Regions from separate parts of the Streptomyces sp. NPDC093591 genome, predicted to be linked through region 2. Evidence: riboswitches for the same ligand, from Rfam matches in the RefSeq annotation. Region 2 holds a riboswitch; the other holds the start of a gene.
The links. Region 2 has a riboswitch for guanidine ahead of ACIREI_RS23030 (MBL fold metallo-hydrolase). Riboswitches for the same ligand answer to the same signal wherever they lie in the genome.
Positions count from the first base shown of each region.

Region 1 (8,025 bases), on a different contig from region 2:
GGGCACGGCGACCGCGCCGACGGGCAGATCCCGGGTGATCGGCGCCAGTTCCCCGTACGTCCGCGCCTTGTACGTGGCGTCCAGGCGCTCCTCGAACTCCTCCATGTCGAGCCGCCCCTCCGCGAGGGCGTCCCGCAGGATCTCGGCGACTCGTTCACGATCGGCGTCGGAGGCACGAAGCTCCGGGGCATCGTCGGTCATGCACAGCAGCCTACGAGCAACCCCGCCCCGGTGCTACGAGACCGCCTTGCCCGCGTCCCCCACGTTCCCCGCGTCCGCCGCCTTCTCCGCCTGTTCGGCGTACATCTTCGCGATCACGGCCTCGATGTCCGGCTCCCGCACCGACAGATCCACCAGCGGATACTCCGCCGCGACCCGCGCCACCAGCACCGCCGCCGACTCGGCCGCCGGAAACGCCAGCCACTGCCGCGGCCCCTCCACCTTCACCACGCGCGCGGGCGCCGCCTCGATCGGCGGGAGCTCGCGCTCCAGGTCGACCACGAGGGTGCGCTCGCTCTCCCCCACCTCGTGCAGGCCGGCGAGCGGGCCGTCGTACATCAACCGCCCGTGGTCGATGACCATCACCCGCGAGCACAACTGCTCGATGTCCTGCAGATCGTGCGTGGTCAGCAGCACCGTCGTGCCGCGCTCGGCGTTCAACTCGCGCAGGAACTCCCGGACCTTCGCCTTGGAGATGACGTCGAGCCCGATCGTCGGCTCGTCCAGGTACAGCACCTCCGGGTCGTGCAGCAGCGCCGCCGCGATGTCACCGCGCATCCGCTGGCCGAGGGAGAGCTGGCGTACGGGGACGTCCAACAGCTCGCCCAGATCGAGGAGTTCGACGAGACGGTCGAGGTTCTCGCGGTAACGGGCGTCCGGGATGCGGTACATGCGGTGCATCAGCTTGTACGAGTCGATCAGCGGCAGATCCCACCACAGGGTGGTGCGCTGCCCGAACACCACGCCGATGCGGTGCGCGAGCCGCATCCGCTCGCGGGACGGGTCGATGCCGGCCACCCGGAGCCGGCCGCCGCTCGGGGTCAGGATGCCGGTCAGCATCTTGATCGTCGTCGACTTGCCGGCGCCGTTCGGCCCGATGTAGCCGACCATCTCGCCGCGCGCCACGCGGAAGGAGATCGAGTCGACGGCCCGCACCTGCCGCCGCTCCCGCTTCAGGAAACCGGTCTTCTTGCGTACGTCGAAGACCTTCTCGACACCGTCGAGTTCGATGAACGCGTCCGTGTCCGTGTTCGTGCCCTCCATCGCCTGCCCCTAACTTCCCGTACTCCGATACGACCGCAGCCCGGCCCGCCACGCCAGACCTGCCGGCACACAGCACGCCGCCGCCACCAGCGGTGAGGTGAAGGCCGCCCACTGCGGCAGGTCGAGCGGATACGGCCGCTCCAGCACATAGGCGGCCGGCACCCAGTTGACGAAGGCGAGCGGCAGCATGAACGTCACCCCGCGCAAGAAGTCCTTGCCGAACACGGTCGGCGGGTACTGCAACAGCGTGGTGCCGCCGTACGTGAAGGCGTTCTGCACCTCGGCGGCGTCCTGCGCCAGGAACTGGAACGCCGCGCCCGCCACGAACAGAGCGCAGAAGATCACCCCGCCGCTGACCACCATCACCGGCACCAGCAGCACCTTCGCCAGGGTCCAGTCGACGTCGACCGCCGACAGCCCCCAGCCCAGCACCAGCACGCCCTGGGTGATCCGGCCCAGGCGGCGCAGCGCGAAGTGGTCCGCGGCGACCTGGGCGAGCACCGGGGCGGGCCGCACGAGCAGCGTGTCGAAGGAACCGTCGCGCATCCGGCCGCCGAGGACGTCCATCGAGCCGAAGGTCAGGTCGGCGAGCCCGAACGCCGTCGCCGAAAGCCCGTACAGGAAGGCGACCTCGGCCAGCGGCCAGCCGCCCAGCGAGTCGACCTGCGAGAACATCAGCAGGATCGCCACGAAGTCCAGGCCGGTCACCAGCAGGTTGCCGAAGACGGTGACGACGAAGGAGGCGCGGTAGGTCATGGTGGACCGGATCCACATCCCGGCGATCAGCCGATAGGTCCGCAGCGCCTCACCCGCCCCGGACATCCGGGAGATCCCGGCCGCCCTGCTTCCGGAGATCCCGCTCCCGGTCTCACCCACCCTGCACCACCACCCGCCGCGTCGCCGCCGACTGCATCAGCCGCCCGGCCGCCAGCAACACCACCGCCCACGCCGCCTGGAAGGCGTACGCCCGCAGCGGGTCGGTCTCCCCCATGAGCACGTCCGCCGGCATCTGCAGCTGCGCCGCCCACGGCAGCACCCGCACGATCTCGCCGAACGCTCCCGGGAAGGCGTTCAGGGGCAGCACCATGCCGGAGAAGAAGATCCCCGTGATCATCAGGGCCTGATTGACGCCCATGCCGTCCATCAGCCAGAACACGCTCAGCGCCGCCAGATAGCGGATCGCGAAGCTGACCAGCGTCGCCAGCAGGAGGGCGACGACGAAGGCCGCCCAAAGGGTGACGTCCGTCGGCAGTGCCATCGGGAAGAAGACGGCGCCGAACACGAACGGGATCACCCCCCGCCCCAGCATCTGGAACAGCGCCCGCCCCACGTCGCCCGCCAGCCACCACAGTTGGAGATCGGCCGGCCGGTACAGGTCGACGGCGATCTCACCGGTGCGGATTCGCTCCATCAGGTCCTTCTCGGCACCGCCGCCCTGAATGGCCAGCGTCGCGTAGAGGCACTGGCCCAGCCACACGTAGGTCACGGCCTGCGCCTGGTCGTACCCGCCGAGATGCGGCTTCTCGTCCCACAGCGCCAAGTAGGTGTAGACGAGGATCACTCCGAAGACGGTGTTGGTGAACACCCCGGCCGCGGTGGCCGCCCGATACGTCGCGTATCGTCTGAATCCGCCCGCCGCGACGGCTAAGTACAACCGCCCCGATCCCACATCCACAGCCCTCCTCGCCCGCCCGGCACCGAAGCGCAGGAGCCTAGTGCGCGCAAGACGGGAGCTGCCAGCCGATTTCGGGGATGCCCGGCGCGAGAGCCTGCTCACTTTCCGGGGACTCGCGCCGTTTCCGGGAACGGAACGCCCGGTGCGAGAGTCTTCAATGGGGGCGCAGTAGGCGTACGAGGCGTACGGGAACGTACGACGCGAAACAGGAGTCCGTGCACGACATGAGCGACGAGCAGCAGCCGCCACAGCAGTCGACCCGGAAGCCGGGACGGCCGAAACGCACGGGCTGGCGACGGATCATCCCGACCTGGCGCACGGTGCTCGGCACCTTCGTGATCGGCGCACTGCTGCTCTTCGGCCTGTTCTTCCTCGGCTACTCCATGGTCAAGATCCCGCCGGCCAACGCGCTCGCCACCAAGCAGGCCAACGTCTACATGTACGCGGACGGCACCGTGATCGCCCGCGACGGTGAGGTCAACCGGGAGAACGTCACCCTCGCGCAGATGTCCAAGGCCGCCCAGCACGCGATCCTGGCCGCCGAGGACCGCGACTTCTACACCGAGTCCGCGATCGACCCGAAGGCGATGCTGCGCGCGGCCTGGAACACGGCCACCGGCAAGGGCAAGCAGTCCGGCTCCACCATCACCCAGCAGTACGTGAAGAACTACTACCTGCGTCAGGAGCAGACCGTCACCCGAAAGGTGAAGGAGTTCTTCATCTCGATCAAGCTGGACCGCGAGAAGAGCAAGGACGACATCCTCGAGGGCTACCTCAACACCAGCTTCTTCGGCCGTAACGCCTACGGCATCCAGGCCGCCGCCCAGGCCTACTACGGCATGGACGCCAAGGACCTCGACCCGGCCCGCGCCGCCTACCTGGCCGCGCTGGTCAACGCGCCCAGCGAGTACGACGTCGTCGCCCACCCGGAGAACAAGTCCGCGGCCGTGGCCCGCTGGAACTACGTCCTGGACGGCATGGTCACCAAGGGCTGGCTGTCCGAGAGCAAGCGTGCGGGCATGAAGTTCCCGATGCCGAAGGAGGCCTCGGGCTCCACCGGGCTGTCCGGGCAGCGCGGTTACATCGTGGGGATCGTCAAGGACTATCTGACCAAGAACAAGATCGTCAGCGCGGAGGAGCTCGAGGCCGGCGGCTACCGCGTCACCACCACCCTGCACAAGGACAAGCAGGACGCCTTCGTCGACGCCGTCAACGACCAGCTGATGTCCAAGCTGGACAAGAAGAACAACAAGGTCGACACCTACGTCCGCGCGGGCGGCGCCTCCGTCGACCCGAAGACCGGCAAGGTCGTCGCGATGTACAACGGCATCGACTACGTGAAGCAGTACACCCCGAACGCCACCCGCCGGGACTTCCAGGTCGGCTCCACCTTCAAGCCGTTCGTCTTCACCTCGGCCGTGGAGAACGAGTCGACCACGCAGGACGGCCGCCAGATCACCCCGAACACGATCTACGACGGCACCAACAAGCGCCCCGTCCAGGGCTGGAGCGGCGGCAGTTACGACCCCGCGAACGAGGACGACGTCTCCTACGGCAACATCAACGTCCGTACGGCCACCGACAAGTCCGTCAACTCGGTGTACGCGCAGATGGCTGTCGACGTGGGTCCCGAAAAGGTGAAGGACACCGCCGTCGAGCTGGGCCTGCCGGCCAGCACCCCGGAGCTGTATCCGTCCCCGTCCATCGCGCTCGGCGTGGCCACCGCCAGCGTCCTCGACATGGCGGAGGCCTACGCGACGCTCGCCAACCACGGCAAGCACGGCACGTACACCATGATCGAGAAGATCACCAAGGACGGCGCCGACGTCATCGAGATGCCGGAGCGCAAGACCTCCCAGGTCGTCAGCCGCGAGGCCGCCGACACCACGACCTCCGTCCTGCAGAGCGTCGTCGACAACGGCACCGCCACCGCCGCCCAGGCCGCCGGCCGCCCGGCGGCGGGCAAGACGGGTACGGCGGAGGAGGACCAGGCCGCCTGGTTCGCCGGCTACACCCCCGAACTCGCCACGGTCGTCGCCGTCATGGGCCAGGACCCGGTCACCGCCAAGCACAAGTCGCTGTACGGCGCGATGGGCCTGGCCCGCATCAACGGCGGCGGCGCGCCCACCGACATCTGGGCCCAGTACACGAAGACGGCGCTGAAGGGGAAGCCGGTCAGCGAGTTCGACCTGGAGCTCCAGGAGGGGGCCGACCAGCCCCAGTACCCGACGACCGACCCGACCCAGGGCGACCAGAGCACCGGTGGCCAGAACGACGGCGGCACCACCGGGGACGCCACCGGCGGCCAGGACACCGAGGGCCAGACCGGCGGTGAGACGCCGGGTCAGACGGACGGCGGCACGACGGGCGACACGACGACCGGCGGCACGACCGACGGGGGCACGACCACCGACGGCGGCACCACCGGCGACACGACAACGGGCGGCACGACCGACGGGGGCACGACCACCGACGGGGGCACCACCGGCGACACGAGCACCGGCGGGGCGGATACCGGAGGCAGTACGGGCGACACCAGCACCGGAGGTGCCGACACCGGAGGCGGAGAGACGACGGGAGACCCTGGCGGACTGGGTCAGTGACCGCTGGTCGCCTTGAGCCCCACCACGGCGACCAGCAGCAGGCAGACGAAGAAGATCCGCGCGGCGGTGACCGGCTCCCCCAGCACCGCCATACCGACCACCGCCGCGCCGGCCGCGCCGATGCCCACCCATACGCCGTAGGCGGTACCGATGGGCAGCGACCTCGCCGCGTACGACAGCAGCAGCATGCTGGCGACGATGCCGGCGCCGGTGAACAGGCTGGGCAGGGGACGGGTGAAGCCGTCGGTGTACTTCATCCCGATCGACCAGCCGACTTCCAGCACACCGGCGACGACGAGCAGAACCCAGGCCATGACGAGCACCTTTCGCAAAGACGGAAACCTGGCGGTGCGTCGTCTTTGCCTTCACCCGGTACGGCGCGTCTCGTCGGGGCCCTTCAAAGCTAGCAAGAAACGAGGAAGGGGCTGGTGACGAGAGTCACCAGCCCCTTCCAACCGTCGATTCAGAGGTAGAGCTCAGAGATAGAGCCCCGTCGAGTCCTCCGACCCTTCGAACCGGTCGGCGGCCACGGCGTGCAGATCACGCTCGCGCATGAGTACGTACGCGACGCCGCGCACCTCGACCTCGGCACGGTCCTCCGGGTCGTACAGGACCCGGTCGCCGGTCTCCACGGTCCGTACGTTCTGCCCCACCGCGACGACCTCGGCCCAGGCCAGCCGGCGGCCGACGGCGGCGGTGGCGGGGATCAGGATGCCGCCACCGGAACGCCGCTCGCCCTCGCTGGTGTCCTGCCGCACGAGGACTCGGTCGTGCAGCATCCGGATGGGCAGCTTGTCGTGGTGGGTGCTGTGCTCGTTTCTGTTGGCGCTCACGCCTTTGAACCTACCTGCCTTTGCCGCGTCCGTACGCCGGTGGGTCCGCCGCCGCTCAGTCCTTGCGGCGCCGGGTGCCGAGGGCCAGCAGGCCCACGAGGCCGACGGCGACGAGCGCGACGGGCACGATCCGCTCCAGGCGGGGCGCGCCCTCCTCGTCGGTGAACTTGGCCTTCACATCGCTCACGGCCCGGTTGACCCCGACGTAGGCCCGTCCGAGCGTGTGGTCGATGTTCGAGACGACCTTGGCCTTGGCGTCGCCGACGATCGTCTTCGGATGCACGCGCACCCCGATCTCGTCGAGCGTCTCGGCCAGCGCTGCGCGGCGGGCTTTGATGTCCGCCTCGATCTGCGCCGGTGTTCTGGTGTCCGACGTGTCCGCCACCGTACGGCCTCCGAAGTGAAGCTGATGCTGTTTGCGGACAGTCTGTCAGCTCCACGCCGGACCGCACTGTCAGGCTCCCCGGTTACGCTGGTCCGATGAGCGAGCGACTCCAGCCGGGGGACGTGGCCCCCGCCTTCACCCTGCCCGACGCCGACGGCAACGAGGTGTCCCTGTCGGACCACAAGGGCCGCAAGGTCATCGTGTACTTCTACCCGGCGGCCCTGACGCCCGGCTGCACCAAGCAGGCCTGCGACTTCACGGACAACCTGGAACTGCTGGCCGGCGCCGGGTACGACGTGATCGGCGTCTCCCCCGACAAGCCGGAGAAGCTCGCCAAGTTCCGCGACCAGGAGTCCCTGAAGGTCACCCTGCTCGCCGACCCGGAGAAGTCCGTCACCGAGGCCTACGGGGCCTACGGCGAGAAGAAGAACTACGGCAAGACGTACATGGGCGTCATCCGGTCCACGATCGTGGTGGACGAGGAGGGCAAGGTCGAGCGGGCGCTGTACAACGTGCGGGCGACCGGCCACGTGGCGAAGATCATCAAGGATCTGGGCATCTGACCACCCGGCCCGGCCAGTAGCATGGCCGGGCAAGGTCACGCGGCCGTGGTGGAATTGGCAGTCACGCTGGGTTTAGGTCCCAGTGGGGTAACACCCGTGAGGGTTCGAGTCCCTCCGGCCGCACCAACTACTGCGTCAGCAGTTCCCTTACGACCGGCACCAGCGCCCGGAACGCCTTGCCCCGGTGGCTGATCGCGTTCTTCTCGTCCGGCGTCAGCTCGGCGCAGGTGCGGGTCTCGTCCTCCGGCTGGAGGATCGGGTCGTACCCGAAGCCGTTCGTGCCCACCGGCGTGTGGCGCAGGGTGCCCCGCAACTGCCCCTCGACCACCCGCTCCGTGCCGTCCGGCAGGGCGAGCGCCGCCGCGCAGGCGAAGTGGGCGCCCCGGTGGGCGTCGTCGATGTCGGACAACTGGGCGAGCAGCAGCTCCAGGTTGGCCTTGTCGTCACCGTGCCGGCCCGCCCAGCGGGCGGAGAAGATGCCGGGGGCTCCGTTCAGGACGTCGACGCAGAGCCCCGAGTCGTCGGCGACGGCGGGCAGCCCGGTCGCCTGGGCCAGGGCGTGCGCCTTGAGCAGGGCGTTCTCGGCGAAGGTGACGCCGGTTTCCTTGACATCGGGAATGTCCGGGAAGGCGTCCGCGCCGACGAGGTCGTGAAGCAGCCCTGCGTCGGCGAGGATCGCCCTGAGCTCGGTGATCTTCCCGGC
Region 1 covers NZ_JBIWIY010000003.1:144,305-152,329, reverse strand. Annotated here, with positions in the region: gene ACIREI_RS07320 (DUF1707 domain-containing protein) at 1-201, opposite strand, end outside; gene ACIREI_RS07315 (ATP-binding cassette domain-containing protein) at 235-1,263, opposite strand; gene ACIREI_RS07310 (ABC transporter permease) at 1,273-2,085, opposite strand; gene ACIREI_RS07305 (ABC transporter permease) at 2,132-2,932, opposite strand; gene ACIREI_RS07300 (transglycosylase domain-containing protein) at 3,163-5,541, shown strand; gene ACIREI_RS07295 (DMT family transporter) at 5,535-5,855, opposite strand; guanidine-III (ykkC-III) riboswitch at 5,889-5,958, opposite strand; gene ACIREI_RS07290 (co-chaperone GroES) at 6,018-6,374, opposite strand; gene ACIREI_RS07285 (DUF3618 domain-containing protein) at 6,430-6,759, opposite strand; gene bcp (thioredoxin-dependent thiol peroxidase) at 6,855-7,322, shown strand; tRNA gene ACIREI_RS07275 (tRNA-Leu) at 7,362-7,448, shown strand; gene rdgB (RdgB/HAM1 family non-canonical purine NTP pyrophosphatase) at 7,450-8,025, opposite strand, start outside.
Region 1: linked by a shared signal. The riboswitch ahead of ACIREI_RS07295 (DMT family transporter) and the one ahead of ACIREI_RS23030 (MBL fold metallo-hydrolase) in region 2 are both predicted to bind guanidine.

Region 2 (8,025 bases):
CTGCTGGCCCATGCCCGCACCGAGATGCATCGCCGGATGGCGGCCCGCATCGATGCCCTCCCGTCCGGTGCCACTGCCCGCGAGACGCTGTACACCGTGGCCGAACAGGCCCTGCCCCTGGACGACGAACGACACCTCGAAGACGTCGTCTGGTCACAGTTCCTGCTCACCACCCGCAACGACCCAGCACTGTTCGGCGAGCACCGCCGCAGCCACGCCTCCTGGATCCGCCGCCTGACCGCTCTCGTCGACGCCGCCTGTCCGGAACCGCTGGAATCAGCGGACCTTGACGTCCGAGTACGCACCCTCGTCGCCTGCCTGGACGGTCTCGCCCTGAACGCGGTGACCGATCCGGACGCCTATCCTCCGGCCCTCCAACGGACCGTCCTGCGAACCCAGCTCGACCTGATTCTCAAAGGGACCCCCATTCAGTGACCAGCGAGGAACTGACCGTCACCCCCGCCGCGTCCGACGACCCCAGAGTTCTGGGACTGGTCCGCGACCTGGATGCCGACCTCGCCGCCCGCTACCCCGACGAACCCTGCACCGGCGGCTCCCACATCCACCCCGGAATACGCTTCCTGCTTGCCGAGGTCTCCGGCCGGCCGGTCGGCTGCTGTGCGGTACAGCCCTTCCCGTCCCCGGACACCGCGGCCGAACTCAAGCGCATGTACGTCATTCCCCAGGCACGCGGACGAGGTGTCGCCGCCCGCCTCCTGTCCGAGGCGGAACGCACCGCCGCCGCACTGGGTCATACCGAGATGCGCCTTGAGACGGCGGTTCACCAGCCGGAGGCCATCGCGCTGTACACCCGTGCCGGTTACCTCTCGATCCCCAACTACCCGCCGTACGAGCACAAGCGGCTCAGCCGCTGCTACGCCAAGCCCCTGCCCGTCCCGACGACTGACGGCATCGTCTCGGTGACCGCCGACTGAGAGTGTCCCGCTGTCGAGACCGGCTGATCGCCACCGCCAGAAGCAGAACGAGAGAACGCATGATCACCAAGGACCACATCAGGCAGACCGCTGAAGTCTACCTTCAGGAGAATCCGCAGGAAGCCGACGCTCTGGCACCGCTCTTCGAACTGCTGGAACAGGACGCCGAGTTGACATCCCGCAAGGAGTTCCGTGGTCACGTCACGGCGGGAGCGATCCTGACCGACCGCGAAGGCCGGGTCCTGTTCATCAGGCACGTGGCCCTGGGGCGCTGGCTCACCCCCGGCGGGCATCTGGAGGCCGAGGACGAGCGGCTGAGCGACTCCGCGCTGCGCGAGCTGACCGAAGAGACCGGCATCCAGGCGCACCATGTCGTCCCGCTCCTGGACGTGCCCGTGCACATCGACGTGCACCCCATCCCGGCCAGCGAAGCAAAGGGCGAGCCGGAGCACCGGCACATCGACTTCCGGTACCTGTTCACCACGGACCAGGACGTCGTCGAGCTGCAGACCGAAGAGGTCAGCGGCGCACAGTGGCGCGAAGTCGAGACGCTCGGCGACGCCGGAATGCGCGAACGGGTCCGGCAAGTCCTGCAGGTCCGCGCCTGACCGGCACGGCCGCGAGGCCGGTTTCGACCGCAGTCACTGCCCGCCCGATGGCAACTCGCCTCACACCAACTCGTCGACCCGCCACGCTGAACAAGGTGCGACACCATGACCCACACAGTGCCTCTACCCTCCCGTCCACTGCGCATCGCAACAGCTCAGGCATGCCCCGAGCCAGGTGACATCGTCGCCAACACCGCTACCGCTGCCGCCATGGTCCGTGAGTCCGCAGAACACTCGGGCGCCCAAGTGGTCGTCTTCCCGGAGAAGTTCCTCACCGGCTACGAGCCCGACCTCATCCGCGCCGACCCGGAACGCCGCGCGGTGCAGGCAGGGGGAGACGAACGGCTGGACCCCCTGCTGACGGCATGCCGTGACACCGGAACCGTTGCCATCGTCGGCACAGCCGTGCACGACGCCGGCGAGTTGACCGTGTCCGCCCTCGTGCTCGACTCGGACGGCACCTGGACCGCCCGCTACGACAAGCAGATGCTCTTCCGCACCGAGCGGGACGTCTACCGTCCCGGTGACCACGGCCTCTCGCTGGACATCGACGACTGGCGGCTCGGCCTCGGCGTCTGCTACGACTCCGGCTTCCCGGAGCATGCCCGCGCCGCAGCACTCGACGGCTGCCACGCCTACGTGGTGGGCGCGCTGTTCAGCGTCGGCAACGGCTACCACGAGTCCCGGATGTGGTTCCCGGCCCGGGCCTTCGACAACACCATGTACACGGTGCTCTCCAACCACGTCGGCTCCACGGGCGGCTGGGCCGCGTGCGGCAGCAGCGCCGTCTGGGACCCCACCGGCCGCCTCGTCACCGAGGCCGGGCCCGACGGGCGGGAACTGCTCGTCGCCGACCTCGACCCGGACTGCCTGAGCCGCGCCCGCACCGCACACTCCATGCTCGACGATCTGCGCGACCCGACCCTTGAGCCCCGCAAGCGGATCCCCATGTCCCCGCTTCCGTCAGGTCGCTAGCCACGCGCTTTCATGAAGCGGACTGTCCCACTGGTGATCGCGAAGGCAGAAAGTGCCTCTGAGCAGAGAGAATGAGGATTGCTGGGGTCCTTGTTCCCGCCCCTGGTTCGTAACGCAGGACGGCGACATCGGCTGGCGGAGCGAGTTTGACGACAGCGGGTCGGCCGTCGTCGAGAACGACTCGGTAGGCGGTGTTGAACCAGCCGTCGGTCAGCTCGGATTCCAGGCAGCCGATGCCGCTGGGGGCGCGCAGTAGGGCGTCGAGTTCGCTGGGGGACAGGCGGCGCTTGGTCTGGCTATGCATGGAGGGGCACGCATTCGGATGGCCGGACAGCGCAAGGACGGTGGGAGCGCTCCCATAGTGCAATCATTCACCTGTGCAGCCAGCGAGAGCCCAGGATTTCAGCCCATCGACCAGCGCGGCGAAGGAGCAGTTCACCGCCTCGGGTGGGCAAGTCCCGCCGTCGCCTCACCGCCACCCTGATGGCGTCCCGCCAGGTGGTGTAGGGGATCAAGACGCCGGAATCCGCAGGGCGGAGATGACGGCGCCACCGAAGCGGGCGCTCAACTCGCCCCAGCTGGACGCCTCGTGGGCTGCGGTTCGACGGAGATCGCCATGGGCGTCGTACCGGAACGCGTAGCCCTTGATCCCCTACACCACGTCGCGGGACGCGACCGCCACCCTCGCCCGCCGGACATGCTGTTCGTTGAGCAGCCTGGTCCAGGCGTAGTACATTCCGCGCGGAGGCGCACGAGTGCCTGCCCCGGACGAGATGTGCGCCGTACCCGGCCCGACAAGACGACGCTCTTAGGAGGCGTCATGGGCGTGCATGGGCAGTGGATCGACTTCGTGTCCGAGGCACCCGAGCCCCGCGTCCTGGAGGTCGACTGGATCCACGGATCGCCGTCGGCGAAGCACAACACCGATCCCGACATCCAGGTCCACGCGTACGACGAGCACACGTTCATCCTGCGGCAGAACAAGGCGGTCAACTATGAGGCGCCGTTCCTTTTCCTGATCTTCGGCAACGCGCGCGCCGTACTCATCGACACCGGAGCCACGGAGTCGGCCGAGGTCTTCCCGCTGAGACGGGTGGTCGACGAGCTGGTCGGCCGCTGGCTGGCCGGGCATCCGCGGAGCGACTACGCCCTGCTGGTGCTGCACACCCACTCTCACCACGACCACGTCGCGGGCGATGCACAGTTCGCCGAGCGCCCCCGCACCACGGTGGTGGGGGCGGATCTGGACAGTGCCTGGACGTACTTCGGCTTCACCGAGGACCCCGACCGGGTCGCCCGGGTCGATCTCGGCGGCCGGGTGCTGGAGTGCCTGGCGACCCCAGGTCACGACAAGGCAGCCGTCACGTACTACGACCCGTACACCGGATTCCTGCTCACCGGTGACACGGTGTATCCCGGGCGGTTGTACGTGGAGGACTGGGCCGCCTTCGGCCGGACGGTCGATCGCTTGATCGCGTTCGCCGGCACCCGAACGGTCACCCACGTCCTCGGCTGTCACATCGAGATGACCGACCAGCCCGGCGTGGACTACCCGATCCGGACCACCTACCAGCCGGACGAGCCGCCCCTGGAGATGACCGTCGGCCACCTGCGCGACATCCGTGCGGCGATCGACGAGATCGGCGACCGGCCCGGACGGCATCCCTTCGCCGGCTTCGTCATCTGCCGTGAGGACGGCTGAACGGACTCGGGCCTCTCGCGTTCGGGTCCGCTGTGTCGGTGACGCACAACCGGCAGGACCGGCCCAGCCACTGGGGGACGCCGACAGGCGCGCGGCGGCTTTGATCAGCTCGTCTTCGGCGGACCTCGGTGTGATGTATGCCTCGTTTCTCGGGCGGGTTTCCTGCGATTCCGCTGTAACGATCACCTCGTTCGGACCACTACCCGACGACAGAACACACCGGGAGGGACAGGAGGTGCGGCAGTGCCCGACGACGACGCGGATCGTTTCACCGCCATCTATGACGGCTGCCGGCAACGCGTGTGGGCCTACGTGGCCAGCCGTGCGGGACGGCAGGTCGCCGACGAGGTGGTGAGCGAAACCTTCACCGTGGCCTGGCGCAGGCTGGACGACGTGCCCGAGCAACCGCTGCCGTGGCTGCTCGTGGTCGCACGGAACATTCTGCGGGACAGCATCCGGTCGGAGGCCCGGCGCGCCTCGTTCGCCGCCGAGTTGATGTCCTGGGCGGAGCCCGCCGAGGCGGACATCGCCGAGGAGGTATCCGAGCGCTATGCGTTGCTCAAGGCGCTGGCCACGCTGCCGGAGGACGATCGGGAACTGCTGATCCTCTCCGCATGGCAGGGCCTGCCCCCGACACAGGCGGCCACGGTGGTCGGCTGCTCGCCCCTCACCCTGCGGGTCCGCCTGCACCGGGCGCGCAAGCGCCTCGGCCAGGCCGCGTCGGCCTCCCCGCCCCTGGAGGAGGCCGCAGCCGCGCGGCGCGTGTCCACCCGAGCCCGCATCACGGTAGGAAAGGAAGCCCGGTGAAGAACGACGTCCTGCAGCGCCTGACCGCCGCCCGCCCCGCCCACCTCGACCCCGACCTCCCCACGCCGTCACCGGTCCGGGAAGAGGAGCTCGCAACCGTCATGAGCCGTCCGCGCGCGACGCACAGAGCGCGCGCCACTGCCCGGCCGCGTCGGGTGGGCCGTCCTCTCGTCACGGGTCTCGCCCTGGCCAGCGCGACGGCGGTGGCGGCTCTGGTGATCACCGATACCGCGCCGGAGAGGCCGGGACCCTCTTCCTCCGCGACGTCGGGATCCGGCAGCCAGATCCTTCTCGCCGCCGCCTCCCACGTCGAGCGGCAACCGGCCGGCTCGGGCACGTACTGGTACGTGGAGGAACACATCGGTTCCCTCCACAAGGTCCCCGGCGAGAACTACACCATCGACGTCCGAACAGAGCAGCGGTACTGGACAGCCGCCGCCAAGAACAAGTACTGGTCGCAGTCCGTGGACTCCGGGGCCCGTCCGGCCACGAAGGCCGACGAGGCGGCGTGGAAAGCGGACGGTTCCCCCACGTCGTGGAAACTGACGAGCGAGACCGACGGGATCGTCACCTACGCCGGCAAGGGGGAGATCAACCACGACGCCCCCGGCGGCAGGGCCGACAGCGTGCCGTACGGCGAGGTTCCCCTCCGCCTGCTGCCCACACTTCCCACTGACGCAAAGGCCCTCCGCAAGCGCCTGTCCGACCTGGTCGACAAGGACTACAACGCCCCCCAGAGGGTCCTCGACCAGATCGTCGTCAGCACCGCCCGCCAACTCGCCACATCGCTCCCGTCCAGCCCGGCACTCCGCGCCGCCGCCTACCGCCTCCTCGCCGCCGAACCCGGCGTGCGCTCCCTCGGCGACGTCAAGGACCACACCGGCCGCACCGGCTACGCCGTCGCCCTCCCCAGCCCCTACGAATCCGCCCCCGAACTCCGCCTGATCTTCGACAAGTCCACGGGCCTGCCCCTGGGCACCGAGACGGTGGCCACCCGGAGCGGCGACGGTGTGAGCAAGGGCGAGCTGCTGAGCTACACCACGATCACGGCGATGAAGTGGACCGACGAAGCACCGCCCTTCGACACCGACACCCCTGACCCGGGCCCGGTCCTGAAGTCGGATCGCTGAGGCTGCCGGGCTCGCCGAGCGGCGGGATCCCGGGGCGATGCCATGGCCAGGGGCCCCGCCGAAGCCGGTTGAGGGCGGCGCGACCGGCAGGAGCGGCCGCCCACTGGCCTGAGCGGGCGCGATTGCGTAACATGCGTTACGTAACGCTCGTTTTACAAAGAGAGGGACGCGTGCCTCGACAGGTGGACCATGCCCAGCGCCGTTCCGAGATCTCCGGTGCCGTATGGCAGGTGGTGAGCGAGAGCGGGCTGGAGGGGCTGACGCTGCGGGCGGTCGCCGCCGCGGTCGGGTGCACGACCGGCATGGTCACCCACTACTTCCGTGCCAAGAAGGCGCTTTTGGCGCACGCCCGGTCCGTCATGCATCGCCGCATGGCGGACCGCATCGACGCGATGCCTGTGCGGCACGACGACCCGCGCGCCCACCTGTACGCCGTCGCCGAGCAGGCACTGCCGCTGGACGAGGAACGGCACCTGGAGGCCGTCGTGTGGTCGTCCTTCCTGCTCACCACCCGCACCGACCCGGAACTTCTGCGCGAGCACTCCCTCAGCCGCGCCTCCTGGGTACGCCGGCTGACCACCCTGTGCGCGCCGCACTCCCCGGCGAGCCGGAGCCGGGGGACCTGGAGGCCCGGGTGCGCGCCCTCGTCGTATGCCTGGACGGCCTGGCCCTGAACGCCGTCACCGATCCGGACGCCTACCCACCCGACCTCCAGCGGCGCGTCCTGGACAGGCAGCTGGACCTGATGGGACGACTGTGGACGAGCACACTGCTCAACCGCCTCGGATCCTGCAGGGCTGGCTTCCTCATCCTGCACGAGCGCCCGGGCCTGGCGCAGGTCCCGTGCAACCGCCCCGACGGTGCCTGCACCGCTTTGAGACATGCCAGGCAGCGCCGCTGGTGCCGGCCCGCGCTCTCGGGGTCGCGATCACCAAGGCGATGACCGATCGGGGGACTGCTGGACTGGGAGAGGGGACTGACTCTCACCAGTGCCGGGACCGCCTGGCTCGCTGAACTCGGCATCGCGCTACCGCCCGCCACGCGGCGCCCGCCCGTTCGCTCGTGCCTGGACTGGACCGAAAGTCTCCCCCACCTGGCGGGCGCGGTCGGCGCCGCTCTATGTCGTCACACCTTCGACGCCGGCTGGATCACTCGGATCGGCACAAGCCGCGCCCTCGCTCTCACCGACGCCGGCGAGCACGCGCTCAAGGACCACCTCGGTCTGGCCGGCGAGACGCAGACTCCAATCAGGTGAAGACCAGGCCACCACAGCCAGAGCCTTTCGTTACTGACCCGTGCTCCTAGGGGCGGAGGCGTCGAGGAGCCGCGCTGCCTCATCCACGCCCCTCGACGAGAGCGTCGGCCACATCAAGGTCGCGGACATGGCTCACGTCGAAGCCTGGTTCCTGCGCGAGTATGGGGCGGCCCACCACCGCTGAACCGTCGGGGTACGGGTCCTCCTTCGGGCGTCCGGGAGGACCAAGCACACCGGTAGGGATCATCGTGCGAGGTCAGGGGGGTGGCCCGGGGCGGTGCCGCTCGGCCCGGCGTGCTGTTGGCGGCAGGGCGAGTGCCGCGCCGCTGAAGACCGCGCCGAGCACGAGCCAGCCCGCGGTGCCGTGCGGCAGAACGAGCGTGGTGACCATGACGGGACCCAAAGCCTGGGTGAGGGAGATCCCGGTCTGGAAGACGCCCTGGTAGGCGCCCTGGGCGTGATCGGGCGCCAGGGCGTAGCCGAGCGTCCAGCTGCCGGCCTGGGAGGTGACCTCGCCCAGGGTCAGGAGCAGGACGGCCGCCAGGAGGATCACGGTGGCGGCGGCCGGGGCGCGGTGCGCGGCCGCGGCAGCCGTGACGCAGGCGAGGGCGGT
Region 2 covers NZ_JBIWIY010000010.1:285,094-293,118, forward strand. Annotated here, with positions in the region: gene ACIREI_RS23010 (TetR/AcrR family transcriptional regulator) at 1-435, shown strand, start outside; gene ACIREI_RS23015 (GNAT family N-acetyltransferase) at 432-935, shown strand; gene ACIREI_RS23020 (NUDIX hydrolase) at 995-1,543, shown strand; gene ACIREI_RS23025 (carbon-nitrogen hydrolase family protein) at 1,649-2,518, shown strand; guanidine-III (ykkC-III) riboswitch at 3,260-3,327, shown strand; gene ACIREI_RS23030 (MBL fold metallo-hydrolase) at 3,339-4,220, shown strand; gene ACIREI_RS23035 (RNA polymerase sigma factor) at 4,464-5,027, shown strand; gene ACIREI_RS23040 (CU044_5270 family protein) at 5,024-6,157, shown strand; partial or broken gene ACIREI_RS23045 (TetR/AcrR family transcriptional regulator) at 6,289-7,100, shown strand; gene ACIREI_RS23050 (MFS transporter) at 7,669-8,025, opposite strand, start outside.